Regions from separate parts of the Paenibacillus sp. Y412MC10 genome, predicted to be linked through region 3. Evidence: riboswitches for the same ligand, from Rfam matches in the RefSeq annotation. Region 3 holds a riboswitch; each other region holds the start of a gene.
What was found. Region 3 has a riboswitch for cyclic di-AMP ahead of GYMC10_RS26865 (TrkH family potassium uptake protein). Riboswitches for the same ligand answer to the same signal wherever they lie in the genome.

Region 1 (10,595 bases), 1.5 Mb from region 3:
CACGAGCGAGACGGGCAAGAAGGCCATCGTGGACGATTTCAAATTCATCCCGGCTTTAACGAACATTGAAGCAGGCGATCTGGACCCGTTGTCTCAAGCGGTGCACGAAGCAACCACGAAGGGCGAGACGATCACTTGGGCGCTGAACTACTTCCCATCGGGTATCATCACCAATGATTTGGCTCCGGCTACGCAGGAGTACTTCATGAATCCGGGCATGACAGGCGAGCAGTTCCTGCAGAAACTCGATGAAGTATGGGCGAAAGCATCGAAGTAATCTAATTGAAGCCGAAAGGCAATCATCTGATATCACAATTCCATGAAAACGAAAGCCTAGCCTCAGACGTTCTGATGATGAGCGTTAGGCTTTTGTTTTTTCTAACACGACTTCAAGGTTTGATGCCGCCTTGCGGGAATCATCCGGAACGGAAAGAAGGTATGGATTATGAGCAAAAGAAAGGATAAAGCCTGGTTTGCCCTGTTTACGGTGCCGCTTCTGTTTATTTTCACGACCGTGGTCATCATCCCGTTCATTATCGGGATCGTGTACTCCTTCGTCAATTGGGACGGCATTCCGGCGAATCCGAAAGTATTCGTAGGGTTCGACAATTACGTTCAGCTGTTCCAGGACGACCGATTCCTGTCATCGGCTTGGCATACGGTTCAATTCACGCTGCTCGCGCTGGTATGCGTCAACGTACTGGGACTGGGCTTTGCGCTGCTGGTGACGACAAAGCTCCGCTCGAGAAATGCGGCGCGGACGATGTTTTTCATGCCGAACCTGATCGGCGGCCTGATTCTGGGTTACATCTGGCAGTTTATTTTTACGGATGCGTTCAGCTTCCTGGGCGAGAAGACCGGATTCGACAGCGTGTTCTTTAACTGGCTGCTGCATCCGCAGTTTGCGCTGTATGCGATCGTTGCGGTATTCACCTGGCAGCTGGCGGGTTATACGATGATCATCTACATCGCAGGCATCCAGGGGATTCCGGATGAGCTGATGGAAGCGGCGAAGGTCGATGGCGCCAACCTGTGGCAGCGACTGAAGAGCATCGTGTTCCCGCTGTTAATGCCTTCGTTCACGATCTGTCTGTTCCTGACGCTGTCCGGGGCGTTCAAAATCTATGACGTAAACCTGTCGTTGACCAAGGGCGGACCGAGCAATGCGACGGAGATGTTTGCGATGAATATTTTCAACGAAATTTTCGCTTACGGTAATTATGGATTAGGTCAGGCGAAAGCGATCATCTTCTTCCTGATTGTGGCCGGACTCACGCTGACGCAAGTCATCATCACGAAGAGAAGAGAGGTGCAGATGTAATGAAGAAATCAGGGAAATGGCTGCTCGATATCCTGCTGTTCCTCGCCTCGCTGGTCTTCTTGTCTCCGGTCTTCATCATGCTGATCAACTCCTTTAAGGATCGTGCCGAGCTGTATGAGAATGCGCTTGCGCTGCCTTCTTCCTTCAGCTTTGAGTACTATAAATCCGCGATGGAGAAGATGAATTTCTTCACGGCGCTAGGTAACTCGCTGTATGTCACCGTCATCTCGGTGATCATCGTCATCGTGCTCGCCTCCATGACGGCATGGATGCTGGTACGGACGGACAATAAGCTGAGCAAGGTCATTTTCTTCACGTTTGTGGCAACCATGCTGATTCCGTTCCAGACGCTGATGATGCCGCTGATGCAGGTGATGGACTGGATTCGCACCAATCTGCACATTCCGATGCTCAACACCCATGAGGGCTTGATCTATATGAACGTCGGCTTTACGTCCAGTATGGCAGTCTTCCTGTACCACGGGTTCATCAAATCCGTGCCCGTTGCGCTGGAGGAGGCGGCTACCCTTGACGGCTGCTCCAAGCTGGGCGTGTTCTGGCGGATCGTGTTCCCGCTGCTGAAGAACATCAGCGTGACCATCGCGATCCTGAACGTCATCGCGCTGTGGAACGACTATCTGCTTCCATCGCTGACGCTGTCGGACAAAGGGCTGCGGACAATCCCGCTCTCGACCTTTTATTTCTTCGGAGAATTCACGATCGTGTGGAACCAGGCGATGGCCGGTCTGACGCTGACGATCATCCCGGTTGTCATTTTCTACGTTTTCGCGCAGAAATACATTATCAAAGGGATTGCCGCAGGTGCTGTGAAATGAGGCGGATCATTACGAGAGCCGACGACTATGCTTCCAGCCGTTCCGCCAATGCTGCGATTGCCAGGACCGTTGAGGCCGGATTCATCAAAAATGTGTCCATTATGGCGCCCGGTCCTTATCTTGCCGAGGCCGCGCAGCTGCTGGCGCATCGCAAGGACATCTGCTTCGGCTTCCATATGACGCTGAACGCCGAATGGGATAACGTACGCTGGGGACCTGTTGCCGCGAAGGAACAGGTTCCTTCGCTTGTCGATCGGGCCGGGTACTTCTATCAGGACCCGAGCTTGTTTCAACATCATCCGCCTTCGCTGCAGGAGATCCTTATGGAGTGCGAAGCGCAGCTGGATAAACTGACTGCGGCTGGCTTTAACATTTCTTACGCGGATTCCCATATGCTGCCCGAGCGCTTCATTCCCGGGCTGCAAGAGGAGCTGGACCGCTGGATGGAGGCGAAGGGGCTTATCAACCACCGATATTACTACAACTTTTTCCCTGGCGGCGTTCCGGACGGGGCCGAGTCGTTTGAAAGGGTGCTTGGCGGCCTGACGGACGAACAGTACTTTTTCCTGTCCCATCCGGCGCTGTATTCGGAGGAAATGGTGCAGTGCGGCAATGCTCAAGTGGATGGGGAGGAGCTGGCACGAGGGCGTGATCAGGAGGCCGCCTTCCTTGCTCGGGAGGACTTGAACGAGATTAGCGAACGTTGGGGCTTCCGTACCGTGCGATATGATGAAGCGGCGCCGATATCTGGTGTATAATGGAAGGGTCATGATGAATTTATCTTGTTATACAGGGAGAGGCGGAATAGGATGAACACGAACACGGTTCGATTATTGCCAAGAAGTACCCCCGAAAACCAAGGAATCTCATCTCAGTCCATCAAACGTTTTATCGGCTCGATTCAGGAGAAGGAGCTTGAGCTGCACAGCTTCATGCTGGTTCGGCACGGGCATTCCGTCGCGGAGGGCTGGTGGAAGCCGTACGACGCGGACAAACCGCATATGCTGTTCTCGCTAAGCAAGAGCTTTACCTCTACCGCGATTGGACTCCTGGTCCAGGAGGGCCGGATTACGCTGGAGGATCGGGTGATCGGCTTTTTCCCGGAAAACAAACCGGAGGATCCGTCCCCGAATCTGTCCGCGATGACGATACGCGACTTGCTGATCATGGGCACGGGACATGCCCAGGAGCCTGCCATCCAGTCCGATATTTGGGTGGATGATTTCTTCAAGCAAGCAGTCGAGCATGAACCTGGAACCCACTTTGTATATAACAGCGCAGCGACGTACATGCTCTCGGCCATTCTGCAGAAGGTCACCGGCATTACGCTGCTGGATTATTTGCAGCCCCGTCTGTTCGAACCGCTCGGCATTCAGGGGGCTGCATGGGAAAGCTGCCCGCAGGGAATCAACACCGGCGGCTGGGGTCTTAAGCTGAAGACCGAGGACATCGCCAAGTTTGGCCAGCTCTATCTTCAGAAGGGAGAATGGGATGGTCGGCGCTTGATTCCGGAGGCTTGGATTGAAGAAGCGACCTCCAAGCAGATATCCAACGGACCTGCGGATTCCACTTCGGACTGGACCGAAGGATACGGCTATCAATTCTGGATGTGCCGCAACGGCGCTTATCGAGGCGACGGCGCGTTCGGGCAATTCTGCATCGTGTTCCCGCAGCAGGATGCGGTTCTGGCGATTACTTCCGGCCTTGGAGATATGCAGGCCGTGCTGAATGAGGTATGGGAGCATTTGCTGCCGGCGATGGGAGCAGATCCGCTGCCGGCCGATGCCGATGCGGCAGCCTCCCTTGCCGAAACGCTGCAAGCGCTTAAGCTGGATCCGCCAAGCGAGGAGGCGTTATCTCCGATTGAGAAGGACGTATCCGGGATCGTCTATGATCTCGAAGAGAACGAGGAGAAGCTGCATTCGTTCTCCGTCCGGTTTGAAGAGGATGGCGGGGTGTTGGAGCTTACGGGGGAACATGGCGTCAACTCGATTGCCCTTGGCCGGAGCGAGTGGAAGTCGGGAACCACGAAGCTGATCATGATGACGGATCAAGCGTATGCTGCCTCCATGACCTGGAAGGATGACCGGACGCTGCAGCTGATCGTCAGGCTGACCGAGACGCCGTTCTACTTAACGACGGAATGCACCTTCAGCGAGGAAGGCATTCATCTTGCCTACTGGATGAACCAATCGTTTGAAGGCAAGGTAGTCCGGGAGATTAAGGGCAAAGCCAGGGCATAATGCCGATAAAACAAGGTACATCAAAAACCTCTCCATGATCATGGAGAGGTTTTTTGGCATGCCGTATTCAGAACCGTTCTGACACCACCTTCGGCTGCGTGAACAAGAGCAGGTAGTCGCGGCCGCCGGCTTTGGAATCCGTGCCGGACATATTGAAGCCGCCGAACGGGTGGGTGCCCACCAAGGCGCCGGTGCATTTCCGGTTCAAATACAGGTTGCCGACATGGAAATCGCGCCGTGCCTGCTCCAGATGCGCGCGGTTGTTCGAGATCACCGCGCCGGTCAGCCCATAATCGGTATTATTGGCGAATTGAATCGCTTCGTCGAAGGAGGCTGCCTTCGTGAAGGCCACCACCGGGCCGAAGATTTCCTCTTGGGAAATACGGGCAGTGCTGTCCACATCCGCAAAAATCGTAGGCTGAATGAAATACCCCTCCGGATCGCCCGGAAATCCGCCAAGTACCAGCTTGCCTTCGCTTTTTCCGATTTCGATATAGTCGAGAATTTTACGGTACGCCTTATCGTCGATGACGGGTCCCACCTGAGCCTCGGCATGGGAGGGGCTTCCGATCACCAGCTTCTTGGAGCGCTCGATGACCTTCTGCAGCACGGTATCATAGACGTCCTCATGCACGATGGCTCTGGAACAGGCGGAGCATTTCTGGCCGGAGAAGCCGAAGGCCGAAGCGGTAATCGCATCCGCAGCAAGGTCCAAATCGGCTTCGTTGTCCACGATGATGGCGTCTTTCCCGCCCATTTCGGCGATGACGCGCTTGATCCATCGCTGCCCCGGCTGCGTTTTGGCCGCACGCTCTTGAATTCGCAGTCCAACGTCGCGGGAACCCGTAAAGCTGACAAACCTGGTCAAAGGGTGATCCACCAAATAGTCGCCCACTTCCTGACCCGGACCAGGCAGGAAGTTAACGACACCCGGAGGCAGGCTGACTTCTTCCAGAAGCTGCACGAATTTGGCGGCTATGACCGGGGTGGTGCTCGCCGGTTTCAGCACAACGGTGTTGCCGGAGACGATGGCCGCCGTGGTCATACCGGCCATAATCGCGAGCGGGAAGTTCCAAGGCGGAATGACGATGCCGACGCCAAGCGGGATGTAATCGAGATGATTCTCTTCCTCCTCGTGGACCGTCAGCGGCTGGGGCGCGCTCAGGCGCTGCATTTCGCGTGCATAGAACTCCATGAAATCGATCGCTTCGGCCGTATCCGCGTCCGCTTCGGCACGCGTCTTGCCGGCTTCGAGGGTCATCAGCGCGGAGAACTCGAGCTTGCGCCGCCGCATGATTGCCGCGGCCTTGAACAGGTAGCGTGCCCGCTCGTTCGCCTCGGTGTGCTTCCACGTCTCAAAGGTACGCGCCGCCGTCTGAATGGCTTGCTCGGCAAGCTTAGTATCCGCTTGGGACACGACGCCGATGACTTGGCGTTTGCGCGACGGATTGACCGACTTAGCGGTACGTTCCGTATGGATTTTGGCACCGCCGATAACCAAGGGGTACGATTGGCCAAGCTCGGCTTCGACCCCGGATAACGCCGCATCGTATAACTTGTTGTTCCACTCGTTGTTGAAGTCCATAAATGGTTCGTTCCGAAAAGGTGCTCGCATGGGGAGGCCCCTCCTTAACATGATATGAATCGAAGCTTCAGGCCAATGGTCCAGCTGCGGATCGTCATGGTGGCATGGTTAGGATCTCCTGGTGAAAACCTCTATTTAAATATGTATGTCTCCCTGCATGCCGTCATGATTTTTGCATATGAGTTAGATAGAGTCATTTTGGTTACCTTGCAAAGGGGGCGCGCGCATGGACGGAACCGAGCTTTACCGTAAAGTGATCCTGACGGTGTCCGGCAATAAACTCGTGAAATGGCTGTCGATCAAGTACGGCCGGAAATTGGCTGGCCGATTCATTGCCGGCGATACCTTGGATGAGGCGCTGGACGAAATCGAGAGGCTGAACGCGAAAGGCATTCTCGTTACGCTGGATCATTTGGGGGAGGGCATTACGACGCTGGATGAAGCGGCCGGGTACCGAGAGGAATATTTGAAGCTGGTGGAAGGGATTGGGAGGCGCGAAGTGCAATCGAACGTATCCTTGAAACCGACGCAGATGGGCATGGCCCTGGACCCCGAGAAGGCTTACGAAAACATCAGGTCGGTGGTAAGAAAGGCTAAAGAGCACCGCAACTTCGTTCGCCTGGACATGGAGGATTCGCCGTATACCCAGGCAACCATCGATATGACGCTCCGCCTTCATAAGGAGGGGCTGACCAATGTGGGGACCGTGATGCAGGCCTACTTGTTCCGTACGGAGGAGGACGTGAAGAATCTGTTAAGGGCCGGCGTTAATTTACGGCTAGTAAAGGGCGCGTACAAAGAGCCGGGAACCATCGCCTTTCAGCAGAAGCGGGAGGTCATTGACAACTACAAGAAATTGGTCAAAATGCATTTCGACCAAGGGGCCTACGTCGCGATTGCCTCGCATGACGACAACATCATCGACTGGGTGAAGGTATTTGCCGAGCAGAGCCGCATAGACAAACAGGACTATGAATTTCAGATGCTGTATGGACTGCGGATGAACGATCAAGCAGCGCTTGCGCAGGACGGCTACCGTATCCGGTGTTATATGCCCTATGGAACGATGTGGTACCCGTATTTCACCCGGAGGCTGGCAGAGAAGCCGGCCAATCTGATGATGGTGCTCAAAAATATGTTCAAGTGAGCGGGATCCGATTGCAGAACCCCGTCAAAATGCCTGATGAAATAAGTGGCTTTTTGACGGGGTTCTTCATGGTTTCAAAAAACATCAGGCTGCTTAGAAGTGCCCAATCCAAAGGAAACGGGGATAGTAGCTCTCTGTAGCTGCTGCCCCTAGAAATGATAATACGCCTCCGAGCAATCCATCAGGAAGGAACGCTCCAGCGGCAGACTGCCTAACCGCTTCCGGCTAATGTGCTGATGCTGATTGGCCTCTAAATCGGCGAGGGCCGATACCGCCAACAGCATCCGTACGGATCCCCATTGCTGCTTTTGGACATAGCGAATGGCTTCCATCACGTGCATGCCTCTCAGCCTTGAGAATACGGATGCCCAGCGAACCAGATCCGCAAACTCTCTTGTGCTGGGCAGCGCATATTCGGCATACCCGGATGCGTTTTTACAGCTGATTTTGAACAAGCCGCAGTTCCTGCTGTGATCGCTCCAGGGGATAAAACGTTCGGCCGAACCCCGGTCGAAACGAAATATCTCCATATGGCGGATAGTCTCTTCACCTAATGCAGGCACTGCGGTTTCGATGACGGGTGTAAGCGCTGCCTCGATGAGTTTCGTCATGATATGATCTACGCTCCTTTATAAGAATGTTATATGCACGGCAAATAGGCCTGGTGAGCAGAGAAACCCCGCTCTCCAGGCCTATTTATGGTTAGAGCCCCAATTCCGGCGGCCGCTATGCCAAAGCTTGGATGGTATTCTCTCTCAACAACGCGCCTACGAGGTTAGCTGACGGATTCGGACTGAGAGCACCCTACCACTGGGCCCTTCGATCCTAGGCGCAGCGGATTCACCCCATTCACCAATCGAAGACTGGTGACTTTGGTTCCCCCGTCTCCCGGTCTGTCGGGAGCTCGGCGTATAACGTGTTTCGAATAGATGGATGAATCATACGCCGGAGGAAACGAAAAGTAAATGACCGTATGGGACGAATAGATTCCGAAATGTGATGAAAACGGTAAAAGAAAACGCGTACAATCGGCCGTGTCATCTATTATCGTGGCAAAATCTCGGTATCTCGTTGGATTGCGATAAATAAGAGAAAACAAGAGAAATACATAGTATAGAGCAGTATACGGAAGATAAAGACGAAATACTGCTTGGTTCCTGTTCGACATAACGCCAGATGTGTTTTTGCTCACATTTACATCCTGCAGGGCCGGACGTATGATACGAACTATGAATTGACGGTTATCAACGACCAAGGCATACGGGCAGCCGTTCCATGAAGGTAAAGGCAGTGTGAGAGCTGCGCCTGGCGCTTTATGGATCGAATCTTAGGAGAAGGCACCATGGGCCTTGCTGAGATTTGAAGGTAGAGGCGACTCTCACCGCGTGAACCTCCTGTTGCTGTGCTGTTATGCCCAGTCTGGATGACAAGTCAATGGCTAATAGAATAACATGCTACTCGTTTTTAATTTTCGCTGAGTCCTTGAATGGAAAAGGAACGGGGGAACCAGTCGGGAGATGAACCTGATCTCTCTGGGGTGAATCCTGTAGACAAGATAACGGTCTATGGGTAGGGCGACTCTCACGCCCGAATCCGTCAGCTAACCTCGTAAGCGTATCGAGAGAGGCAACGATTGTCGTGGACTTGGGCCACGGTGTATTTCACCGTGGCCTGTAAGAAGCCTGCGGGAAGAGTTCTTCTCTTTCCGCAGGCTTCTTTGTTGTTGCCTTCTCTTTCTGACCTTAGGAGGAGAAACGAAGATGGAGAAACCACAGGAATTCATCCTGGTATCCGCGCCGAACAAGGCCGGGGAGGAATTCGTCCGCCAGCTGATTCACAAACGTGTTCCGTTTGCGGCCATAGCCAACAACCGGGCTGAGCAGCAGAGGCTGCGAGAACTGGGCTGCAGACCCATCATTTTGATTGATACAAGAGACGAGCAGACCTGGATCATTCCCGAGTTTCCCGTCAGCAAGGTGTTTCTGTTCGAAAGCAGCTTGAATCTGTGCTGCCGCTATTTACGGATCTGCCGGACATGGACCTCGGAGTCGATTTACGTGATCACCCATTCCGGCAATCCGCGCTTGATATACAAAGGGCTGGGTGCCGATGTGGTGCTTCATACGAATCATCATCAGGTGTCCTTTCTGATGGCATCCGTAATGAGCTAAGCGTTTGGACTGACGCCACAAGAGTTAGGGGAGGTTACATTCATGCAGGATTTAGTTATGGTGCTCATTTTGGGAGGAACCTACGGACTGCTCATGCTGTTTATGTCCTGGTGCGGGCGCGTGGTTTCGGAACCGGAGGCTGATCAGCCGTGATGATCATGTTGATATTCACGATTTTTATTTTTCTCTATTTGATTTATGCGCTGATTCACCCTGAAAAATTCTAGGGAAACGGCTGAAGGAGGAAGGCATTCGTCATGGGCATTTTACAAATTGCCATCGTTATACTCGTTCTGGTGCTGCTGGTCAAGCCGCTGGGAACTTATCTATATCAGGTGTTTCGTTATGAAAGCAATGGAACGGACAGATGGTTCTCCTGGGCGGAGAAACGGATCTTTGCTCTGATCGGCTTAAAAGAACGCAAGGGGATGACATGGAAAGGATATGCCGTCAGCTTTGTGTTAACGAATATCGTGCTGGTTGCGGCGGGCTACTTGATTCTGCGGCTGCAGAAAGTGCTGCCGTTGAACCCGAGCGGTATCGGCCATATGGAACCAACCTTGTCGTTCAATACGATTATCAGCTTTATGACCAATACGAATCTTCAGCATTACAGCGGCGAGTCGGGATTGTCTTATCTGGCCCAGATGGCCGTCATTACGATGATGATGTTTACGTCCGCAGCGACCGGGCTGTGCGTGGCGATTGCTTTTATCCGGGCGGTGACCAGCAAGGGCACGACCGTCGGCAACTTTTTTGAGGACTTCGTTAAGGCGCATACCCGTGTATTCATTCCGGCTGCTTTCATCATTGCGATGGTACTGGTGGCGCTGCAGGTGCCGCAGACCCTGAAGCCTACGCTCAGCGTCACGACGCTGGAAGGAAGCGAGCAGCAAATAGCGGTGGGCCCGGTGGCTGCGCTCGAATCGATCAAGCATCTGGGCACCAATGGGGGCGGTTTTATGGGGGCCAACTCGGCGCATCCGTTCGAGAACCCGTCCCCGCTGACCAATGTGATCGAGATTCTGTCCATGTGGAGTCTTGGGGCGGCGCTTCCTTACACATTTGGTTTGTTCGCGAAGAGCCGCAAGCAGGGATGGATCATATTCTCGGTAATGATGACCTTGTTTATCGGCTTCCTGTCCTTGAACTATGCTGCGGAAACCAACGGCAACCCGGCATTAAACCAGCTGGGCATCGACGCCTCGCAAGGCAGCATGGAGGGCAAAGAGGTCCGGTTCGGGATCGCCCAATCCTCCCTGTTTACGACGGTGACAACCGCGGCTACGACC
Region 2 (10,595 bases), 1.0 Mb from region 3:
TGCTGGAAGAGAACCATCGCCTCAGTCTTGAAAATGAACAGCTCCGGAAAATTTTAAAGAGGGAAGTCAATCCGGCAGAATTGGAAAGCCCAGTTGCTTTACAACCTCAGCCTCATGTGAAGGATGAGGAACATGAAGATGTGGTCGGTGAGGGGTATGATAACCTGGCACGGCTGTATCATGAAGGCTTCCATATTTGCAATGTCTATTATGGACATCTGCGGACGGAAGGGGATTGCCTGTTCTGCTTGTCTTTTCTGAATAAATAAGAAGCCGTAGGGGAAACTGCCTACGGTTTTTTTCTAGAATCGAAAGGTTATACTGTAAGGATCGCGAGTGAAACATATGGCTGCTTGTCATGCAATGTGAAGAGCAGCTTTTTACGTATTTCATATCATCAGGCAAGGGTGGAAAGAGTTACACACCAAAGTAGCGGGGATATAACGAATTATAGAGATAAAGGGTTGAAACCATGAAATTGAAAGAAGTGTTATTGCAACCATCCGAGCGGATCGATGATCTGCTCACCCATGAGCTCGGCATCATTCAAAGCGAAGAGGTATTCAGCTTCTCCATGGACGCGGTCCTGCTTGCCAGGTTTGCCAGCATACCGCGCAGGGGCCGGATTCTGGATATGTGCACGGGTAACGGGGTAATTCCCATTCTGCTGTCGACACGTACAGGCGCGCCGATCGAGGGGATTGAAATTCAGCCCAGACTTGCGGATATGGCCAGACGGAGCGTAGTGATGAATGACCTTCAGGACCAGATCACGATCCATGAAGGCGATCTGCGGGAACTGTACAAGGAAAAGGGATATGGAGCGTATGACCTGATTACGGTCAACCCGCCTTATATGCCGATGAATGGCAGCGACTTGAAGCTGAATGAGCATCAGGCGATTGCGAGGCATGAAATTCACTGTACGCTTGAAGAAGTCATTGAGTCCTGTGCAAGGCTGCTCAAACAAGGCGGGAAGATGAGCATGGTTCACAAGCCTCTGCGGCTGGCGGAGATTATCACCCTGATGAGCAAATACCGGATTGAGCCCAAGGTCATCCGATTTGTGCATCCGCGCGTGAAGATGGAAGCCAACATGGTCCTGATCGAGGGCATTCGGGACGGAAAGCCCGAGGTTCGGCTAAAGCCACCGCTGATTGTGTATGATGAGCAGGGGAATTACGGACCGGATTTTATGGAAATTTACTATGGAACACATGAGGATGAGACAAAAGAATGAGAAATCTTGTGCAACAGAGTTATGCCGACCGGGGAGCGGGAAGTCCGGGTTCGCTGTATTTGGTGGCAACGCCGATCGGGAATTTAGAGGATATAACGTACCGCGCCGTACGCATCCTACAGGAATGCGATATTATCGCGGCAGAGGATACGAGGCAGTCACGCAAGTTGCTGACCCATTTCGAAATTCCGGCTAAACCGCTGTTTAGTTATCACGAGCATAACAAGGCGGCAAGCGGTCCTGAAATCATACGTTATATAATAGAAGGAAAAAATGTGGCACTTGTCAGCGATGCCGGTCTGCCGGCGATTTCAGACCCTGGCAGTGATCTGGTTTCGCTTGCGATTGAGGCAGGAATTTCGGTCATTCCGATCCCGGGAGCCAATGCGGCGTTATCCGCCTTAATCGTGTCGGGTTTGCCGACCGAACGGTTTACGTTTATCGGCTTTTTGCCGCGGGAGCGCAAAGATATCGTCCAACAGCTGCAAGCTTTGCAATCGGCGCAGGGAACGTTATTATTTTATGAATCTCCGCATCGCGTGAAGAAGACGCTGGAGATCCTGCAGGAGGTACTGGGAAATCGGAAGGTGACCTTGGCACGGGAGCTCACCAAGCGCTACGAGGAATTTGTGCGAGGCAGCATTTCCGAATGCCTGGACTGGCTCACGGAGCATCCGCCGCTGGGAGAATATTGTTTGGTGGTGGAGGCCGGCAGTGCAGAAGAGGAGCAGAAAGAGAAAAATGCCTGGTGGCAGGAGCTCTCGCTGGAGGAGCATGTGGGGCACTATGAGCGGGAAGGACTAAGCCGCAAGGATGCCATGAAAAAAACCGCGGGTGATCGCGGCGTATCGAAAAGGGACATCTATAACGCACTCCTGACGGAGTCGTGAATATGGCTTGCCTGGCCCAAGGGGGATAAACAAAAAGCCCCACAAAGTGGACCCAAGCTTCGATGCTTATTCCAAATACTTTACGGGGACCCCAAAACATATAAATGGGATTAAAGAAAGGATACGCTTCACTGAAAACGTATAATTCTTTAATCCCAAAAAAAGACCCTCCTGCGGCCGGGTTCATAGCCGAGGAAGGCACCAAGGAGATATGAAAAAGGTTAGAATTAACAAAATGTAATAATGCTATTATATACTAAAAATCTTAATTTGTCACAGGTGTAGGGATTTCCGAGATACATTCATGGCAAACAATTTTACCTTTGAAGTAAGTGACGTTCTCAGCGTTACCACAGAAGATGCAGGCAGGCTCATATTTCTTAAGCATGATGCGTTCGCCGTCTACATAAATCTCCAATGCATCTTTCTCACCAATTCCGAGCGTGCGGCGCAACTCAATCGGAATGACGACCCGTCCAAGCTCATCGACTTTCCTTACAATTCCTGTTGATTTCATCATAACTTATAAATGCCCCTCTCGCCATAATTTAAAAAAGTCATAATTCGACATAGTTCTAGTTTTTATGTTATTTATAGTACCAACGATTCCCAAAACAGTCAACCTATATTTTTGAAAAATCGGAACCTGTTTACGAAAGTATAGTGAACAAAAGCCTTATATAGCAACGGAATTACCATAATCGAACCAATTTTTGCGGCGATTTTGGATTTGTCGATTTGGAAAGCGTGATTTTACGTTATTCGACAAAGTTCGACATTAGATGTCAAAAGAAGTGTTTATCGGCTAAAACTAAAGAGTTAACGAGAAGGAGTTGAGATGAAATGCATTCACCCATTTCGGAAGAAAAAGTGTTTAAGGACCCCGTCCACAATTATATTCATGTGCAGGACGATATTATCTGGCGGTTAATCGATACCCCGGAATTTCAGCGGCTTCGCCGGGTCAGGCAGCTCGGCACTTCTTTCCTGACCTTTCATGGAGCAGAGCACAGCCGATTCTCCCATTCTCTTGGAGTCTATGAAATTACGAGAAGAATCATCTCTCAATTCGAACGGAGAGGGTATTCCGATTGGCCTGCCGAGGAACGGCAAGTTGCGCTCTGCGCGGCGCTGCTGCATGATGTAGGGCACGGGCCTTTTTCCCATTCCATAGAAGAAGCTTTTCATATGAACCACGAGGATTGGACATGCCGGATCCTGCTCGGAGATACTTGCGTCAATCGGGTACTGCAGGAGCTCGGTGCCGATTTTCCCGAGAAGGTCGCCTCCGTTATTAACAAAACCTACGATAAGCCAATTGTCATGAATCTGGTCACTAGTCCGCTGGATGCAGACCGGATGGATTATTTGCTAAGGGATGCTTACTATACGGGAGTCAATTATGGAACGATTGATATCGACCGAATCTTGCGGATGCTGCGGCCGTACCGCGATCGGGTCGTCGTGAAGGAATCGGGCATGCACGCGGTGGAGGATTATCTCATGTCGCGGTATCAGATGTACTGGCAGGTGTATTTTCATCCCGTCACCCGAAGCTCCGAAATCATCCTGCGCCAAATCTTTCGCCGGGCCAAGGAGCTGCATGACCGTGGATATGCTTTCCGTTTCATGATCGAACCGCTGCCTGCGTTGTTTTCGGGGAACATTGGCGTACACCAATACTTGCGTCTTGATGAAGCCTTGATTCAAACGGCCTTTCTGCAATGGACGGAGGAGGAAGACCCGCTTCTTAGCGAATTATGCGGCCGTTTCATGCACCGAAAGCTCTACAAATATGTAGAAATCGACAACATCGATCTGGAAACCATCGACGGGATCCGCCAAGCGTTCCGCGCCGTGGGGCTGCATCCGGAATATGACCTGGAGATTGATTTTCCAACGGATCTTCCTTATGATAAGGTTCATTCCGATATGCCGCTTAACGAGAAACAGATTCTCCTTCTGGACCGGCATGACGAGCTGAGGGAAATCTCGGAGGTATCCGATATCGTACGCTCGATCAGCGGCATTCATAAAGGGCGGTACCATCTTTATTATCCGGAGGAGAAGGTGGACCCGCTCCTGGGTCAAATGCCGGAGACGATAGCCGACGTTTTCAAACAACAGCATTAAATCAAGCAAAACAGGACAACCGTTAATCCCCTTGCATTCAACCAACTAATGGAAAATAGACGACATAGAAACGACAGGAAGGAGAGTGTGGATAGTATGCTGTTCGACACGCACACTCATATGGACGCTCCCCAATTCGACGAAGACCGGGAAGCTGCAATTCATCGGGCGCTTGAAGCCGGCGTTACGCGGATGATCAATATCGGATTTAACCGGGAGACGATCCCGACCACGATGAAGCTGGCTGAGACTTATGATTTTATATATGCAGCGGTAGGATGGCATCCTGTAGATGCGATCACCATGGAGGATCAGGACCTGGATTGGATCGCCTCTTTATGCAGTCACGATAAAGTGGTGGCAATCGGGGAGATCGGCTTGGACTATCATTGGGATACGTCCCCCAGGGAAGTGCAGCACCGCGTGCTTCGGCGCCAGATCGGGCTTGCCCGGGAATTGAACATGCCCATTGTCATTCATAACCGGGATGCGCATGAAGATATCGTTAACATTTTGCGTGAGGAAAAAGCCTCTGAGGTCGGCGGTGTCATGCATTCCTTCTCCGGAAGCTGGGAAACGGCCAAAATGTGCCTGGATATGGGATTCCATATCTCGTTTGGGGGGCCGATAACGTTCAAGAATGCGAAGCAGCCCAAAGAGGTTTTGGCAAAGGTTCCGCTTGATCGATTATTGATCGAAACGGACGCGCCTTACCTGACACCTCATCCCTTCCGCGGGAAACGAAATGAGACCGCATATGTAAAATTGGTGGCGGAGGCGGCGGCCGAAATTAGAGGGTTGTCCTATGAGGAATTGGCCCAAATTACCACCAAAAATGCGCTGGAACGATTTGGTATTTAACGAAAACAAGAGCAAAAGCCATGAAAAAGGGAGCATTTTCGATTAATTAAAGTTTTTTAATCAGAAAAGGCGTTGATATTACAATATTTTAACCTTTTACTTGAGAAAATGTGGTTGAATGTCGCTTTACAACCTGCATACAAACAGGATATCATCTTTTCAGTGATAAGAAGCTGCGATGTGCAGATCGCAGCCGAATATTTCATGAACCGTCTCGCTTAATCTCCGAAATTCTGGAGAACGGGGGAACCGATACTGCGGTGCATACTGGTCTGGATGCACGAAGCTGTATTTGATTTCTTTTTCGGGTCTTTGGGGTGAATTTGAAGGATCTCGCCATGAGCGGGCATCCGGATATAGGGCGTCTCTCTTACGTCCGAACCCGACAGCTAACTCCGTAAGCGAAATAAGAGGGGAAATCTCGTGCATACCATTTCCATGATTTCATTCATCAGGAAGCCACGTTAGAGCCTCTAGTACTCTTTCAATGGCTTCTTTTATTTTTGAATAATGGAGACGGGTCCATCATACTCTTGGTAAACAGGAGGTGATGGCAAATGGACGGAAGACGGGAATTGACGCAGGGTGTAGATAGATAGCAGGGCGCCCTGTGAGAAAAATTGCTATAGTCACGTCAAATGCATTCATGCGTTTACCTAGACGGCGGGACTATGAAGGAGGATGGAATAGTGGGCATTTTTCAACCTGAAGAAACCCATGAATCACAATCATCCAGCATGTCTTACGCATTGAGATGGAAGCATGACAATTTGCGTCAACTGATGTTGCTCGGCGCCATGGGTGCCGTTACGGTATCACTTCTCATATCGTTGGTTGTACATGACCAGGCAGGCAAGGAAGTTCAGCTTGTCGTCGACGGCCGGGTCACTACGGTGGAAACACGTGGATCGTTGCTGCAGGAATTGCTGGATGAGCAAGCGATCACGTTGAGTCCCCAAGATCAAATTTCGATGCCCCTGAACGGCGCAATCCGGGACGGAGACCGAATTATTATTGACAGAGCTATTCCAGTCAACGTTACGGTAGGCAGCAAAACCAAAACCATATTTACATCCCAGGATACAGTTGATCATGTACTCAAAGAGGCTGGCGTTACGATCCAGGGTGAAGATATAGTACAACCGTCGCAAGACACGAAGCTGACCAGCAATATGAATATCAATGTCGTTCGCGTCACGAAGCAAAAAGTTAAGGAAACGGAAGACCGCGAATTCCGCGTGATCAAGACGGCCGATCCATCGCTTGAAAAGGGCGATAACCGAGTCATTCAGCGGGGCGAGTCTGGTCTTATGGTGAACCATTACGAGAAGGTCTACCACAATGGCAAGCTGGTTTCCAAGACGAAGGTCTCCCAACAAATCGAACGCAGAACGAAGGATAAAATCATTGCCGTAGGCACGAAAAAAGTGGAGAAGCCTGTTATCGTCCAGGCGGCAGCCACCGATGTAAAAGCTACACCGGCTAAATTGTCCGGCACGAAAAAAGTAACGACCGCCAAGGCTGTGGAGAACAACGTGGTTTCCCGCGCAGGCGTTGATTTTAAATACAAGAAGGTATTGAACAACGTGTCGATGACCGCGTATTCCGCCGAACAGCAAGGAATCGGTACGCGTACCGCATCCGGCACACGCGTTACGGAAGGTCGCACCATCGCCGTTGATCCTAATATCATCCCGATCGGATGGTGGGTTTACATCGAAGGCATCGGCTTCCGCCGTGCTGAAGATACGGGCGGCGCCATCAAAGGCAACAAAATCGATGTCTATTACGATTCGTTGAAATCGGCCATGAATTTCGGCCGGAAGAGCGGCCGCACCGTTTACGTGATCGGTCCGGTTAAACCTGAATTGAACTAGACGCATGAATTCCAATTTACTTTGCCATTCTAATGCTATACTATTTAGCTTATAATATATGATGATCAAGAAGAGGGAATATTTCCTCTTCTTTTGTTTTGTTAAGACCGCAGTAATCAAGGCTAAACGGGTTGAGCCTTAACGTTGTACAGGCCTGCTCTGCTTGGGAAGGAAGAGAACGAACGCATGATTAAAGAAGTGATTGTCGTGGAAGGCAGGGACGATACCGTTGCCATTAAACGGGCCGTAGAAGCCGACACGATCGAAACCGGCGGTTCAGCGATCAACAAACAAATCCTGAAGCGCATAGCGCTTGCCCAGGAGCGCAGAGGCGTTATCATATTGACGGATCCTGACCATGCGGGTGAACGAATCCGCAAAATCGTGGATCAGGGCGTACCCGGCTGCAAGCACGCCTTCATTCCGGAAGCGGATGCTACCCGGAAAGGGGATATTGGCGTGGAGAATGCCTCGCCAGAGGCGATACGGCGCGCGCTGGAGCGGGTTCACACGTCTTTTGAGGGTGGAGAGAGCCTGATCAGTTTGGAGGATATGCTGGAGGCAGGATTATCGGCTCACCCGGAGGCTGCGGCAAGACGAATGGCGATGGGTAATCTGCTGGGCATCGGATACTGCAACAGCAAGCAGTTCCATAAACGATTGGCCATGTTTCAAATATCGCGGGAAGAATTTCTGGCAGCACTTGCACAGCTGGAAGAAGGGGGCGTTTAGCTAATGAATCGGATCGAGGATATATCAACACCAAGACGGACGAAGGAGATCATCTCGCGCCATGGATTCTCCTTCAAGAAGAGTCTGGGCCAGAACTTTCTCATCGATCAGAATATTTTGTATAAAATCGTGGAAGCTGCAGGACTGGATGAAGATAAGGGCGCGCTCGAGATCGGGCCTGGCATCGGTGCACTGACGGAGAAGCTGGCGCAGACGGCAGGAACCGTCACCGCGGTCGAAATCGATCAGCGCCTGATTCCCATCCTAAGGGAAGTCCTGGAGCCCTACGGGAACGTGAGGGTTCATCATGGGGATGTGCTGAAGGTGGATCTTCATGAGCTGTTCCGTCAAGATTTCGCGGACGTATCGAAGGTAAGCGTGGTTGCCAATCTGCCGTATTACGTGACGACGCCGATTCTCATGAAGCTGCTGGAGGAGAAGCTGCCGCTGGAGAACATCGTGGTGATGATTCAGAAGGAAGTGGCCGAACGGATGGCCGCTGCACCGGGAAGCAAGGATTACGGAAGTCTCAGCATCGCCGTTCAATACTACAGCGAGCCTAAGCTGGTCTGCATCGTGCCGCACACGGTGTTCATTCCGCAGCCGAACGTCGAGTCGGCCGTGATTCGCCTGGCGGTCCGGGAACAGCCGCCGGTCCGCGTGGAAGATGAACGATTCTTCTTCGAGGTGGTCCAGGCTTCATTTGCACAGCGACGGAAGACGATTGCCAACAATCTGAAGAGCCGGTTCTTCCCGGGTGAGGGACGTGAACGGCTGGAGCAGCTGCTGCAGGAAGCAGGGATCGAGCCTTCACGGCGCGGAGAGACGCTTAGCATTGAGGAGTATGCGCGGCTTAGCAACGTGCTGTTCGGCGCCAATATCCGTTGACGCAGCCGTTCAGGGAGTCTCTGGAGCTTACTCATGGCCTCCGCGCGATAAATTGGCGCTGAACAAGAACCAATAGTCACAGTAGCCCATACCATAGGGTAGGGGTGATGTTGTGATGAACTTGGGAGACTTGGTCGTTCGTAAATCCTACGGCGGCGATGTAACGTTCCGGGTAGAAGGCATGCGGCAAAATAACAATATCGTCATCAAAGGGACGGAATTCCGGTTACTGGCCGATGCTCCCGTTGATGATCTGGTTACGGTCCCGCATCCCACCTTAAGCGAACGAACAAAGCAGGCGCAGATCAAAGCCAATGAATCGCTGGACCGCCTGCAGAAGCAAAGACAGGAGCAGAGCGAGCGTCAACTGGCCAGCCTGCGGCATACTGAAGGCGGCCAGCTTGCGGATAAAGGATACTTTGACGTGCCGGGCAAGGTGCTGCATTTGGATGGAGATCCCCAATATCTGAAGAAGAGCATGACCTTGTACAACCAGCTTCGGGTCCCAGCGGAAGGCCATTATATCAATGAGTCGGGGATGGCCGATTCATTATATCGTCTTCTTCCGCGGGTAAGACCTGATATCGTTGTGATCACGGGACATGATGGGGTTCTGAAGAGACGTCAGCCATACGATTTATATAGCCTGGACAGCTATAAGAATTCCCACAACTTCGTCACGGCGATTCAGGTGGCGCGTCAATATGAGCGGAACCTGGATTCCCTGGTCATCGTGGCCGGAGCGTGCCAATCGCATTTTGAGGCGCTGCTGCAGGCTGGAGCCAATTTTGCCAGCTCGCCGGGGCGAATCCTCATCCATGCGCTGGATCCCGTCTACGTCGCCGCTAAAGCGGCCTATACGTCGGTCCGGGATACCGTGAACATCCATGACGTGGTCCATCATACGATCAGCGGCAGCCAGGGCGTAGGCGGAATTGAGACGAGAGGCAGCTACCGGATCGGTCTGCCCAAGCTGCAGGATTTGTCTACGTTGAAGGTTACGCCTTCAGTCAGCTAGGCGCCTAATCCGTGCGATCAGAGGTCCAATAACCGCTGGAGAATGAACCAAGAAGAACCCCACTCGCTGGGGTTTTTTTATTTTTCGTTTCCATTCGTTAAGAAAGTTGTCAAAAAAAATACATAAAGCTTGTCAATTTAGCACATATTAAAGCAAATGAGCGCGAGAATGGCAGGGTCAAAAAAAATACATTGACAATATATTTTTGATGCTGATATAATTAATGTTTTTGAATTGACAAATGATGCAATCTTCGGTATAATGGACAAGGAAAGAGGTGGTCGTCGACAATGGCTAAAAATGCGCTGTTGGAAATCAAACGCAGTCTCGATGCCCATTTAGGGCAAAAAATTACGCTTCGGGCAAACGGTGGCCGTCGGAAGACCGTCGAGCGTACTGGTGTTTTGGAAGAAACGTACCCTTCTGTTTTCATTGTGAAGCTGGACCAAGACCAGCAAACTTTTAAACGTGTGTCTTACAGTTATGCGGATATTTTGACCGAAACCGTGGAGATCATGGTCACCGGTGACGACAACGAGATGCGAATCACCTATATCAAGTCATAACGATACGTCATGAGAGCAGTCTCCGCTTACAGGGAGGCTGTTTTTTGTTGCCATCCTTCCGGAGGGATGACAAGGACGGGTTGAACGCATACTAAAGCTGCGCGAAGCTTATCCCAGCCGTTCTATACGCGGTGACGGAGACTTAAGCATGCGTAAGGCCCATGGAAGGCCGCTGCGTCGCGCAGGATGCTGTTCATGCCATACTCAATACATTTTCCAAGGAGGCGGGATTGATGAGCAGAAGAAGACGAAGCATCATGTCCGATCAATTGAAGACCGAATTGGCTAAAGAATTGGGATTCTACGACACCGTGGAAAAAGAGGGCTGGGGAGGCATTAAGGCCAAGGATGCCGGCAACATGGTAAAACGGGCGATTGAGCTCGCCGAGC
Region 3 (10,595 bases):
TCCTGTTCCGCAAGCTGGAGGAAGATAAATCGAAAAAAAACTGACGATATTTCGCAATCGTCAGTTTTTTTCTACTATATTTATTTTTCGAGCATATTCACGACTTCGGACTCAAAGCGGTCCACATTGTCATTGGAGCCGATCACAACCATAATGTCGCCGGAGTTCACGACGTCCATGGCCGTCGGAGCTACGATAATGCCGGACTGTTTATTCAGCGCCACCACGCTGACGCCGTACCGGACCCTCGTATTAAGCTCGCTCAGCGTTTTTCCGTCCATGCAGTCCGTGACCGTCATCTCCACAATCAGATAATCCTTGGATAATTCGATATAATCAAGCAGGTTCGGCGTCACGAGCTGGTGCGCTACCCGGATCCCCATATCCCGCTCGGGAAAGATGACCCGGTCCACGCCAAGCTTCTCCAGCGCCCGGCCGTGCAGCACCGATATCGCCTTGGCAACGACCATCGCGACACCCAGCTCTTTCAACAGGATGGCGGAGAGGATGCTCATCTGAATGTCGTTCCCGATCGCAACGATCCCGCAGTCGAAGTTGCGGATGCCGAGCGATTTAAGCACTTCCTCATCCGTCGCGTCCGCCACCACCGTATGCGTCAGCAGCTCGCTCATGTCCTCGACGACCTCTTCGTTCCGGTCGATGCCGAGCACCTCATATCCCTGTTCCATCAGCTCCAGCGCCAGACTGGCGCCAAATCGCCCCAAACCGATGATTGCAAATTGCTTTGGTTTCATGTCTCTCCTATACCCCTTATCCAATTATCATTTTGCCTTCCGGATGACGATATAATTCTTTACCCTTTTTCGGCCCCAATGCATAAGCAAGCGTCAATGGCCCCAATCGACCCGCAAACATCGTAAGGCTGATCAGGATCTTCCCGAACACGGTCAAATCGGGCGTTAAGCCCATGGAGAGACCTACCGTACCGAAGGCGGATGTCGTTTCGAATAGAATCTCCAGGAAGTCCCCTTCCTCTGTCGTCGACAGAATCATCGAGACGGTTAGAACGAGCAGCAGGGCCAGCAAGGCAATGGTCAGTGCCTTCAGCACCCGCTCCTGGGCCAGGCGATAACGGAACATAACGATGTCTTCCCGCCCGCGCATCATCGCAATGACCGCCCCTACCATAATGGTAAAGGTCGTGGTTTTGATGCCGCCGCCGGTTGACCCTGGAGATGCTCCGATAAACATCAGGATGACGATAAAAAATTGCGTTGCCTGTCTGAGCCCCGTAATATCTATAGTATTCGCGCCCGCCGTACGCGGCGTTACGGATTGGAATAACGCGCCGAAGAATTTTCCGCCCCAGTTCAGGGAACCCAGCGTTCTCGGATTGGTAAATTCAAATATGAGAATGACGATAAATCCGACCGCAAGCAAGGCAGCCGTCATCGTGAGCACCACCTTGGAGTGCAGGGAGAGCCTCCGCTGTTTTCGATAATCGATCAGATCGGACAGCACAATAAATCCAATGCCCCCGGAAACAATCAAGAACATCACAACGAAGTTGACTACCGGATCGTATACATACCCGGTCAAACTCCGAAAATCGCCAAACAAATCGAAGCCGGCGTTGTTAAACATCGTCACCGCATGAAAAACACCGTAATAGATCGCCCGGCCCAGCGGCATATCAAACGCCCAACGAACCGATAAAAGGACTGCGCCGCAGGCCTCGATGACGAGCGAGTACAGCAATACTCTGCGTATCAGCCTTACGATGCCTTCCATCGAGGACTGATTCATCGCTTCCTGCAAGATTAGACGGTCTTTGAGCGATATGCGTCTCTTCAGAACCAAGGCGAATAAAGTAGCCATCGTCATGAATCCGAGCCCGCCGATTTGAATCAGCAGCATGATCACGACTTCTCCGAAGGAACTGAATGTCGTTCCCGTATCCACTACGACCAGGCCCGTTACGCACGTTGCCGAGGTCGAAGTGAACAAGGCGTCAGTAAATCCAAGCGGTTCGCCCGTCGTCGTCGAGATTGGCAGCATTAACAGCCCGGTCCCGATGAAGATGATGGCCGCAAAACCAAGCACGAGAATTTGGGGCGGAGACAATGTAAGCCAGTTTAATTTAGCGTTCAATCGGACACCTTCTTTAAAAAAATCAACGAAAAAAGACACTGGAAAACGCAGTGCCTTTCGGTCTGGTTCCTGTGCAACAGCCTACGAGGTTAGCTGACGGATTCGGGCATTTCCACAGGTCGCCCTATTCATTATTCCGGGAATAATGAAATTCACCCCAATTACATGGTTCCCCCATTTTCATTACGAAATTCGGCTGGAATATTCGGTTCCTTCAAGCATGATGTGATTATAACTCAATCCGTTACGTAACCCAATGCTGTTTTTCGCCCGAAATATCTTTAAAAGAGCGCGAATTGGGCATATTCAAGAATACAAGCGTAGGGTTCTCTAACGTTTTCGAAACCTTTCATTCATTTTCATCGATTTATTTCAATATTCCGATAATTGGGATAAGCTGCTTATGGCTTTCATACTATGTTATATTGACTCTATGCGTTCTTAATCAGGCATATCGAATACCAGTGGGAGTATCAACTTTCTTAGAGGAGGAATTTCATGAATCGTGCAAGAGAGCCCTTGAAGCTGAAGCCCAATCTGAAGCAGCTCATCGCGCCTGCCGCAGTCGGCCTGATTCTGTTCCTATTATTTCAGGTATTTCCGTGGGCGAATCCGGAAGATACCGAGATGGCCTCACCGGATATCATTTCCAAGGAGCAGGCTCGGCAGGCAGCTTCAAGGTTTGCTCAGGAGCATCTGCAGTTTGCGGCTGCGGACACGGACGAAACCTTGGTTACATATCAATCCAAATCGGAACTTTACGGATATCTGGCGAAGGAGAAGAGACTTTCGGAATATAACAAAACCTATGAAGCCAAATATCCCTATGACGTATACCGCGTTCGCTTCAGCGAGCCTGGAGGGGATGCCCTCAATGTGGACGTTCACATGCAAAATTCCGGCATCGTCGGATTCTCGTATGATTATGCCCGTTCCAGCTTTGATCGGATCGAGCTAAACAAGGGCGAGATTCAGAGGCAGATGCTGCTCGTCGTTGAGGACGGCATGACATTGGCCGAGAAGCAGGCGCTGGCGGAGCCATGGCTTCAGCGGGCGGGTTATGACCTGTCGAATCTGGAGCTGGTTACGAAGGAGGGGGATCCCCGTCTCAAATATGTGGACCCTGAATCCAGGATCGGGGACTCCAGGCTGGAGCACCGCTTCACCTTCGAGCAGGGGAAATTGCGCTCTTATGAGCCCTCCTTCTCGGTGCCAGCCGCCCACTCTGCTTATGTCAACAAGCAGACGCAGGATGCCACCCTGCTGACGCTCGCAGGGTACGGCCTGTTCACCCTAATCCTGGGCATTCTTGCGATTGTGTACAGCGTGAAGACCAGGGCCTACACCTCGTTTAAGCGCGGCCTGTTCTTATCGGCGCTGCTGTTCGTCATTCAGATGCTGAATACGTACAATCTGATTCCCGTTTTCAAATCCGAAGGCATGTCGCAAACCGGCGTGCTCGGGATGATGATTTTCTATGCCGTCTATTCGCTCGTCTTCTCCGCCCTGCTCTATTTCTCCCTTGTCGGCGGCAGCGGGCTGTGGCATAAAGAAGACGGGCTCAATCCATGGCCGCGCGCCAAAGAACCCGGATACGGGCATTACGTGCTGGACAGCATGAAGCTGGGGTATATGTGGGCCTTCATCCTGCTTGGCGTCCAATCCGTCATCTTTATCGGTCTTGGTCTGACCCTGAATACATGGTCCACCACGGATGCGACGCAATCGCCTTACAACATGCTGTATCCTTGGCTGTTTCCGTTGATGGCCTGGCTGGCCGGCATATCCGAGGAGGCCGTGTACCGGCTGTTCGGCATCAAGATGGTGAAAAAGATCGTCCGCAATACCTTTGTCGCAAGCTTGATCACCTCGCTCATCTGGGCGCTGGGACATACGCTCTATCCGATATACCCCGTGATCTCCCGGCCGATTGAGCTGGTCATCATCGGTTTGCTGTTCAGCTACATCTTTTTGAAATACGGGTATTTGGCTGCGATGTTCTCCCATGTCATCTTCAACAGCATCCTGATGGGCATCAGCCTGATCATGCTCAAAGATGCCGCCAACCTGCTGACCGGCGCTTTTTACATGGTGCTTCCGGCGATTGTCGCCTATGCGATTTACCGTTTCAACCCGACAAAAAAAGAGAAGCCGTATGTCACGACTCCTCCTCACGAAGTGCATTAAGAATATCCGTTGCTAATTTTTCACCGATGGAAAGGGGCTTGAAGTCTTCGACTGAAGCCTCTTTTATTTTTTTGACCGAGCCAAAATGCTTCAACAGCATTTTGCGGCGCTTCTCCCCGATGCCCGGAATCGAATCCAGCTTGGACGTCACCATCGATTTCCCGCGCTGCTCGCGGTGGAAGGAAATCGCGAAACGGTGAACCTCATCCTGAATGCGCTGGAGCAAATAGAACTCCTGACTGTCCCGAGGCAGCGACACCGGCTCCGGCGGATCTCCGACCATCAGCTGCGCCGTTTTATGCTTGGCATCCTTCACAAGCCCGCAGACCGGGACGAACAGCCCGAGTTCATTCTCCAGCACGTCGATGGCTGCTGAGATCTGTCCCTTCCCCCCATCGACGACAATGAGGTCCGGAAGCGGCAGGTTCTCCTTCAATACACGCTCATACCGCCGCCGGATCACTTCACGCATCGTATCGTAATCGTCCGGCCCCTGCACGGTACGGATCTTATATTTGCGATATTCCTTCTTATCCGGTTTTCCGTTGGTGAATACCACCATGGCCGATACCGGGTTGGAGCCCTGAATGTTCGAGTTATCAAACGCCTCGATCCGGTTAAGCGACTGGAGGCCAATCACCTCGCCCAGATTGGCCGCTGCAACCGAGGTCCGTTCTTCATCGCGCTCAATCAAGCGGAATTTCTCGTCCAGGGACACCTTCGCGTTATCCGACGCCATGCCGACCATCTGTTTCTTCAAGCCCCGCTGCGGCACGTGAACCTTCACGCCCAGCCATTCCTGCAAGGCAGCAGCGCCCCCGGCAGCATCCACGAGACCCGCGGCCTCCGCCTGCTCCGCCTGGGCTTGGACAAGGACTTCATGCTGTTCTTCGGATATATCCGTGGTCAGCTTCTTCTCCGTTTCCGCGGCTTCGCCTGCGTTACGGGCACCTTGTTCCCCGGCGCTTCCGGTTGCCGTCTCGGAGCCGGCCTCCTCTGCCAGCAGCGGCCCCGGCAGCAGAATTTCCTGCGGCAATGCGGGATTATCGCTGTAATACTGGGCTATGAACGACATGAAATCACTGTGCGCATCCCCGTAGAACGGAAAAACGGACTTGTTGCGCTGCACCATTTTGCCTTGGCGCATGTACAGAATCTGCACGCACATCCAGCCTTTGTCCACGGCATAACCGAATACGTCGCGATCCCGGGTATCCGTTGTCGTGATCTTCTGTTTCTCCATCAGGGTATCGATATGGATGATTTGGTCCCGCAGCTCCTTGGCACGCTCGAAGTACAAATCCTCCGCGGCCTCCTGCATCTTTCGCTGCAGTTCCTTCTTGATCTCTTCGTGCCCGCCGCTCAGGAATGAAGTAATCTCTCCTGTAATCTGTTCATAGGCGGATTTCGGCACTTCCTTCACGCATGGAGCCAAGCATTGTCCCATATGGTAATACAAGCAGACCTCTTTGGGCATAACGCCGCATTTGCGCAGTGGATACATCCGGTCCAGTAGCTTTTTGGTCTGCTGCGCCGCATACGCGTTCGGATAAGGACCGAAGTATTTGGCTTTATCTTTAAGCACCCTTCTGGTCACTTCCAGGCGGGGATGCTCTTCATTCGTTATTTTAAGGTAGGGATAGGTTTTATCGTCCTTCAGCAGCACATTGAATCTCGGCTGATGGGTTTTGATCAGATTGCACTCCAGAATTAACGCTTCCATGTTGCTGCCCGTCACGATGTATTCGAAATCGCGGATTTCCGAAACGAGCATCTGGGTCTTCCCGTTATGGCTCCCGGTAAAATACGAGCGCACCCGGTTCTTCAGCACTTTGGCCTTGCCCACGTAAATAATCGTGCCTTCATGGTTCTTCATCAGGTAGCAGCCCGGCTGATCCGGCAGCAATGCCAGCTTGTGGCGAATATTCTCCTGCGCCTTCTCTTGCTCCTGAAGCCGTTTGGCAGAATCGTCCATGCTATTCCTCCTCTCCAAGGAGATTTATAATATTAACGTTATAAATATATACCATGATAATGAACCACACAAAGCGCCTCCGGGTTACACCGAAGGCGCTGTATGAAAGCGGATTGCAGTCTATGGGCAAATCCTGCTTATTGATGTTTTGCAATGATGCCCTTCAAGGCTTCTTTGGAGTTCAGACCTACGACTTTATCGACAGGCTGGCCGTCTTTAAAGAAGATCATGGTCGGAATGCTCATGACGCCGAAGCGTGCTGCGGATTCCGGATTCTCATCCACGTTCACCTTTGCAATTTTTACATCATCGCCGAGTTCTGAAGACAATTCGTCCAGAATCGGAGCAAGCATTTTACAAGGGCCGCACCATGGCGCCCAGAAATCAACTACAACCGTGCCTTGTCCTTCTACTTCATTGACGAAGGTTTGGTCGGTAACATTGACGATAGCCATTGTATTCTCCTCCTCACAGGATAAGATCGAGTAAAGTGCGAATCATAATTGTCGAATGGGTCGACGAATTTAGTATACCACAATCGGCCGGAAAAAGTGAAATATACTCACCTAAAGAAAGAGGTTTTCACGGGATTTTTATGCAATCTTTACAAATGATTTGCGCATTGGGTATACTACTAGTAACAAGTCGGGTGACTGTCAAGTTTTTCGTTCGCACGGCATGTTCACCTTTTGAGGAGGCAAGCACCATGGATGTAAACGTACGCGTTAACGATCCACGGGAGCACATCAATGAAGAACCACGCAATGACTTTGGCGATTTGATGATGGGCTTCGTGGGGATGTTCGGTTTCATGACCATCATCTTTTTCGGATTCGTCATTATCAAGTTCTTGGTCGGTTAATATTTGATGATTCCTTGTGCACAGATAAAAAGTCTGATCCTGCCGCGCTCCATGCGCAAGCGGGATCAGACTTTTTACGCTTCAAGGGACGTTTGTCCACTCTGTTCATGTGCTCGTTGCAAACGTCTAGAACTTCCCTCTCTGGTTCTCTCCGAACAAATGAACGACATCCACGAAAGGCGCGATCCGGTTCATCAACCGCTGCCCTTTGTGAAGCTCCTCGCCGTCCTTGCTCGTGAAGCTGAGATGCTGCTCCAGCCCGTCGAGCGGATAGTTCGACGTATAAAAGGTCGGCAGCCGGTTCATCCTGAAATTCAGAATGGAGCCGAGGACATGATCCCGTACCCACGGATTCAAATTCTCCGCTCCAATGTCGTCAAAGATCAGCAGGTCGCAATGCTTCATCGTCTCGACCATGTCCTTCAGCTTCTGGCCGTCCTGCATCATGGTTTTCAGATCTTCCACGAAATCGGGCATATAGACGATCACGCCGGAGTGGCCCGCTTTGGCAAGCTCATGCATCAGGTAGCCCATCAGGTACGTTTTCCCGGTACCGAACGAACCGGTCAGATACAAGCCGCGCGGGGACAAGCCGTTCTCCTTCGTATCCCGGATATATTTGAAGACCTGGTGCACCGCAGGTGCCCGCAAGCGGTCCTTCGCCATAATCTCCATGTTGTCGTACCCTTCGCTCAAGGCATGCTCGTCAACATAAAAGCTGCGAATCCGCTTCTTGATCTGATCCTCATTGGTTTTTGCAATCTGCAGGGAGCACGGCGCCTTCCGTTCATAGATCTCCACCGTGCCGTTCATCCGCTGGATATCCAGCTTGCTGAAATGTCCCTGGAAATCATTCGGACACCGGTCCAGACCCGGGCATGCCTGGCAGTGGGCCTGGTCTCCCGCATATTGATACAGCTTGCTTAAATTCAATCGTATGACCCGGTCATCGATCTCCGGATATTCGCTTCGCAGTGCTTGAATCAGCGGATTCCTGAGCAAATCCTCCGTAATCTGCTCGGTTCTGCGCAGGAGCGCAGTACTTTTCATGCTTTCCAGCAGTTCACCAAGGGACTCCATCACCTGTTCCCTCCTCTCTTAAGCGGGATTTTCCTTATCCGCCCTTCTTGTTGCCAGCCTGCATTTCTGCCGCAAACCGCATCATCTCTTCGAACTCCTCATCCGATACGGCCTCCGCCTGATCGGTCTCCAAAGCCACTGGAATTTCCGGCTTCGCCTTTCCGCCTTTAGCGTATGTACGCGTGCGCTGCGAGGCTGCCTTCTGCTTGCCTTTCATTTTGGCTTGATCCCGTATATACTGAACGGCTTTCTCATAGCTGTTTACTTGCTTCAGCAGCATGTTGGAAGCGATGGCTTCCACAAAGTTGCGGTTGATCCGCTGCTCTCCGCCTGCGGCAATGAGCGACATCAAATAATGAATGAGCACGTTGATGACTTCGCCCGGCAGCTTGTAGCTCAGGTCAATCTTTTCGAAGATGTCCAGAAACTGCGCGGGAACCGAGCCCGGGAAGAACGTCTGCAGGAGCCGTGTATAAGGCTCGTTGCGAAGCATCATATTATATTGGTGAATATCGCATTTGGATTGGAACTGGGCCGGAACCTCGACATAATATTCCATCTGTACGGCATGCTCCTGCGCAGGCTCGTCCGGATCGGCCGTCATCTCCTGATGCAGGGCAACCACCTTGCCCGCCGTAATCTGCCGCTTCTCCTGCATCTTCATTCCCTGCCTAAAGTGAAGGCTGGCTTTGTGCTGCAAATCGTCCAGGACAACCTCGCCGTGCTCGGTAAAGATGCCGTCCTCGTCAAGCAGGCGGCACAAATCCTGCGTGCTGAGATCGTACTTGCGTACGACGTAATTCACGATGCCCATCTGTTCATGGTCATAGCGAAGACGCTCCACAAAGACGCGATTGCGGGATTCGCGCGGGAATCGCAGAATAATGTCCGCGTAGTTCAGACCTTCTCCCTGCGGATTCGGCGGCAGCACCGACTTCCTTGATACCGCTACCTCTTCCAGCGCCTGCTCCAGTTCATAATCAATGACATGCGTGTTCAACTCGAAAATATCGTAAAAGGGAACCGAGATGTTCTCCTTGTTCAGGGAAATGCCGGACCATTCCAGGGGTTCCTTGCTCCAAAGCTCTTCCCTCAGCGACAGGACGGCGAATTTCCCCACCTTGTCGCGAAGCAGCAGCGTCAGATGCTGGGTATTGAAGAACTCCGCCGGACTGAGCGGCGCCTGCAGCTCATATTCATAGACATGGTCGTCCGTTTCCGGGACGAACATCCGGCTGGTCTGCAGCAATCCTACCGCTTCCAGCTTGGAGGTTTGCTCAATGAGATAGCGGCGTCCTTTTTCGCTGGGCTCAAGCCCTAATGTCAAGAATAATCTTCGCTGCTGTTCAATGGCCGAATAACCCACCTTCTCCAGCGGCACATGCGATACGAGAAGACGGTACAAGCTGACCGCAAACGCGCCGACCATCGGTTGATATATCGAACCAAGCATTTTGTCGTCCAGGCCGCTTAAGCAGAAGTCACGGTATACGCAGTAACGGTGATTCTCTGTAAAATGTAAAAAATTAGTCATGCGCATCGTTTATGCTCCCCCTGTCGCCCAAAAATAGACTTCCTCTATTCTATCATAAATCCGATGCTCAGAAGTCGGTTCTTTCGCATCAAAAATTATGGAATTCTTGCATCTGCCTTTTGGCAGAGCTTCCATAAATATAAATGACGGCCCCCAGGTATCGAAGAGCCGCCATTAACATTACATTCAATTTGCGCCAAGCGCGATTAAAACATTCTAAACCCTTTAATACGCAATGTCTTAATGGTCCATCCGCTCATGTAAGCCCCGATCAGACCCGCAACTCCCGTTAAGTAATCCACCAACTGGAACGATCCGACGTGAGTCCAGAACGACATTTGGCCCCGATCCCACAAGCTGTATACAACGACCGGCAGAATGACAATCACGAACAGAAAGCACGGAAACCAGGTCGTCTTCATCAACATATTTAGGATAAAACCGATACCGAACATCATGACAAAAAACAAAATCATCAGCACGAGCACAGGAATAAATTGAAGCATGATCGCTGTTTTCACCTCTTCTTTATCACCTACGCATAGCAGCTATCCTACTTTATTGCAGCAAGAAACAGCACACCAAGCTTTAGCTAATAGCTAGTTTACTAAAAATCATGTCACAGATCAACGAACAATCGTGAATACATTGTGTCGGCGTTTGCCCTTCCGACTGCGCTTACAGTACAATATAGGAAGTTAATGCAAGCGGCCATCCGCTTCAATTATAACGAACATAATGTTTAGGAGTGATCACATGAACGAAGCTGCAATGACGCTCGAGGGCTGGTATGCGCTGCATGATTTCCGCACCATCAATTGGCCGGCCTGGAAAGCTGCAGACGA

Region 1: it holds a riboswitch for cyclic di-AMP, as region 3 does, so the genes downstream of both, GYMC10_RS02230 (hypothetical protein) here and GYMC10_RS26865 (TrkH family potassium uptake protein) in region 3, are expected to answer to the same signal.
Region 2: it holds a riboswitch for cyclic di-AMP, as region 3 does, so the genes downstream of both, GYMC10_RS00145 (3D domain-containing protein) here and GYMC10_RS26865 (TrkH family potassium uptake protein) in region 3, are expected to answer to the same signal.

The regions. Positions count from the first base shown of each region.
Region 1 covers NC_013406.1:516,495-527,089, forward strand. The annotation lists gene GYMC10_RS02195 (ABC transporter substrate-binding protein) at 1-277, shown strand, start outside; gene GYMC10_RS02200 (carbohydrate ABC transporter permease) at 446-1,321, shown strand; gene GYMC10_RS02205 (carbohydrate ABC transporter permease) at 1,321-2,157, shown strand; gene GYMC10_RS02210 (polysaccharide deacetylase family protein) at 2,154-2,915, shown strand; gene GYMC10_RS02215 (serine hydrolase domain-containing protein) at 2,967-4,400, shown strand; gene pruA (L-glutamate gamma-semialdehyde dehydrogenase) at 4,468-6,015, opposite strand; gene GYMC10_RS02225 (proline dehydrogenase family protein) at 6,212-7,132, shown strand; gene GYMC10_RS02230 (hypothetical protein) at 7,282-7,743, opposite strand; cyclic di-AMP (ydaO/yuaA leader) riboswitch at 7,880-8,052, opposite strand; cyclic di-AMP (ydaO/yuaA leader) riboswitch at 8,595-8,763, shown strand; gene GYMC10_RS02235 (hypothetical protein) at 8,893-9,303, shown strand; gene GYMC10_RS33250 (potassium-transporting ATPase subunit F) at 9,462-9,530, shown strand; gene kdpA (potassium-transporting ATPase subunit KdpA) at 9,561-10,595, shown strand, end outside.
Region 2 covers NC_013406.1:24,507-35,101, forward strand. The annotation lists gene yabA (DNA replication initiation control protein YabA) at 1-269, shown strand, start outside; gene GYMC10_RS00120 (tRNA1(Val) (adenine(37)-N6)-methyltransferase) at 473-1,240, shown strand; gene rsmI (16S rRNA (cytidine(1402)-2'-O)-methyltransferase) at 1,237-2,130, shown strand; gene GYMC10_RS00130 (AbrB/MazE/SpoVT family DNA-binding domain-containing protein) at 2,396-2,650, opposite strand; gene GYMC10_RS00135 (HD domain-containing protein) at 2,974-4,263, shown strand; gene GYMC10_RS00140 (TatD family hydrolase) at 4,360-5,124, shown strand; cyclic di-AMP (ydaO/yuaA leader) riboswitch at 5,330-5,544, shown strand; gene GYMC10_RS00145 (3D domain-containing protein) at 5,814-7,001, shown strand; gene rnmV (ribonuclease M5) at 7,188-7,733, shown strand; gene rsmA (16S rRNA (adenine(1518)-N(6)/adenine(1519)-N(6))-dimethyltransferase RsmA) at 7,737-8,621, shown strand; gene yabG (sporulation peptidase YabG) at 8,737-9,639, shown strand; gene veg (biofilm formation stimulator Veg) at 9,930-10,205, shown strand; gene GYMC10_RS00170 (small, acid-soluble spore protein, alpha/beta type) at 10,439-10,595, shown strand, end outside.
Region 3 covers NC_013406.1:6,112,191-6,122,785, forward strand. The annotation lists gene GYMC10_RS26855 (LysR family transcriptional regulator) at 1-44, shown strand, start outside; gene GYMC10_RS26860 (potassium channel family protein) at 81-755, opposite strand; gene GYMC10_RS26865 (TrkH family potassium uptake protein) at 772-2,112, opposite strand; cyclic di-AMP (ydaO/yuaA leader) riboswitch at 2,176-2,320, opposite strand; gene GYMC10_RS26870 (CPBP family intramembrane glutamic endopeptidase) at 2,611-4,299, shown strand; gene uvrC (excinuclease ABC subunit UvrC) at 4,271-6,274, opposite strand; gene trxA (thioredoxin) at 6,412-6,729, opposite strand; gene GYMC10_RS32115 (hypothetical protein) at 6,981-7,136, shown strand; gene dnaI (primosomal protein DnaI) at 7,263-8,216, opposite strand; gene GYMC10_RS26890 (helicase DnaB) at 8,251-9,756, opposite strand; gene GYMC10_RS26895 (YuiB family protein) at 9,957-10,256, opposite strand; gene hemQ (hydrogen peroxide-dependent heme synthase) at 10,507-10,595, shown strand, end outside.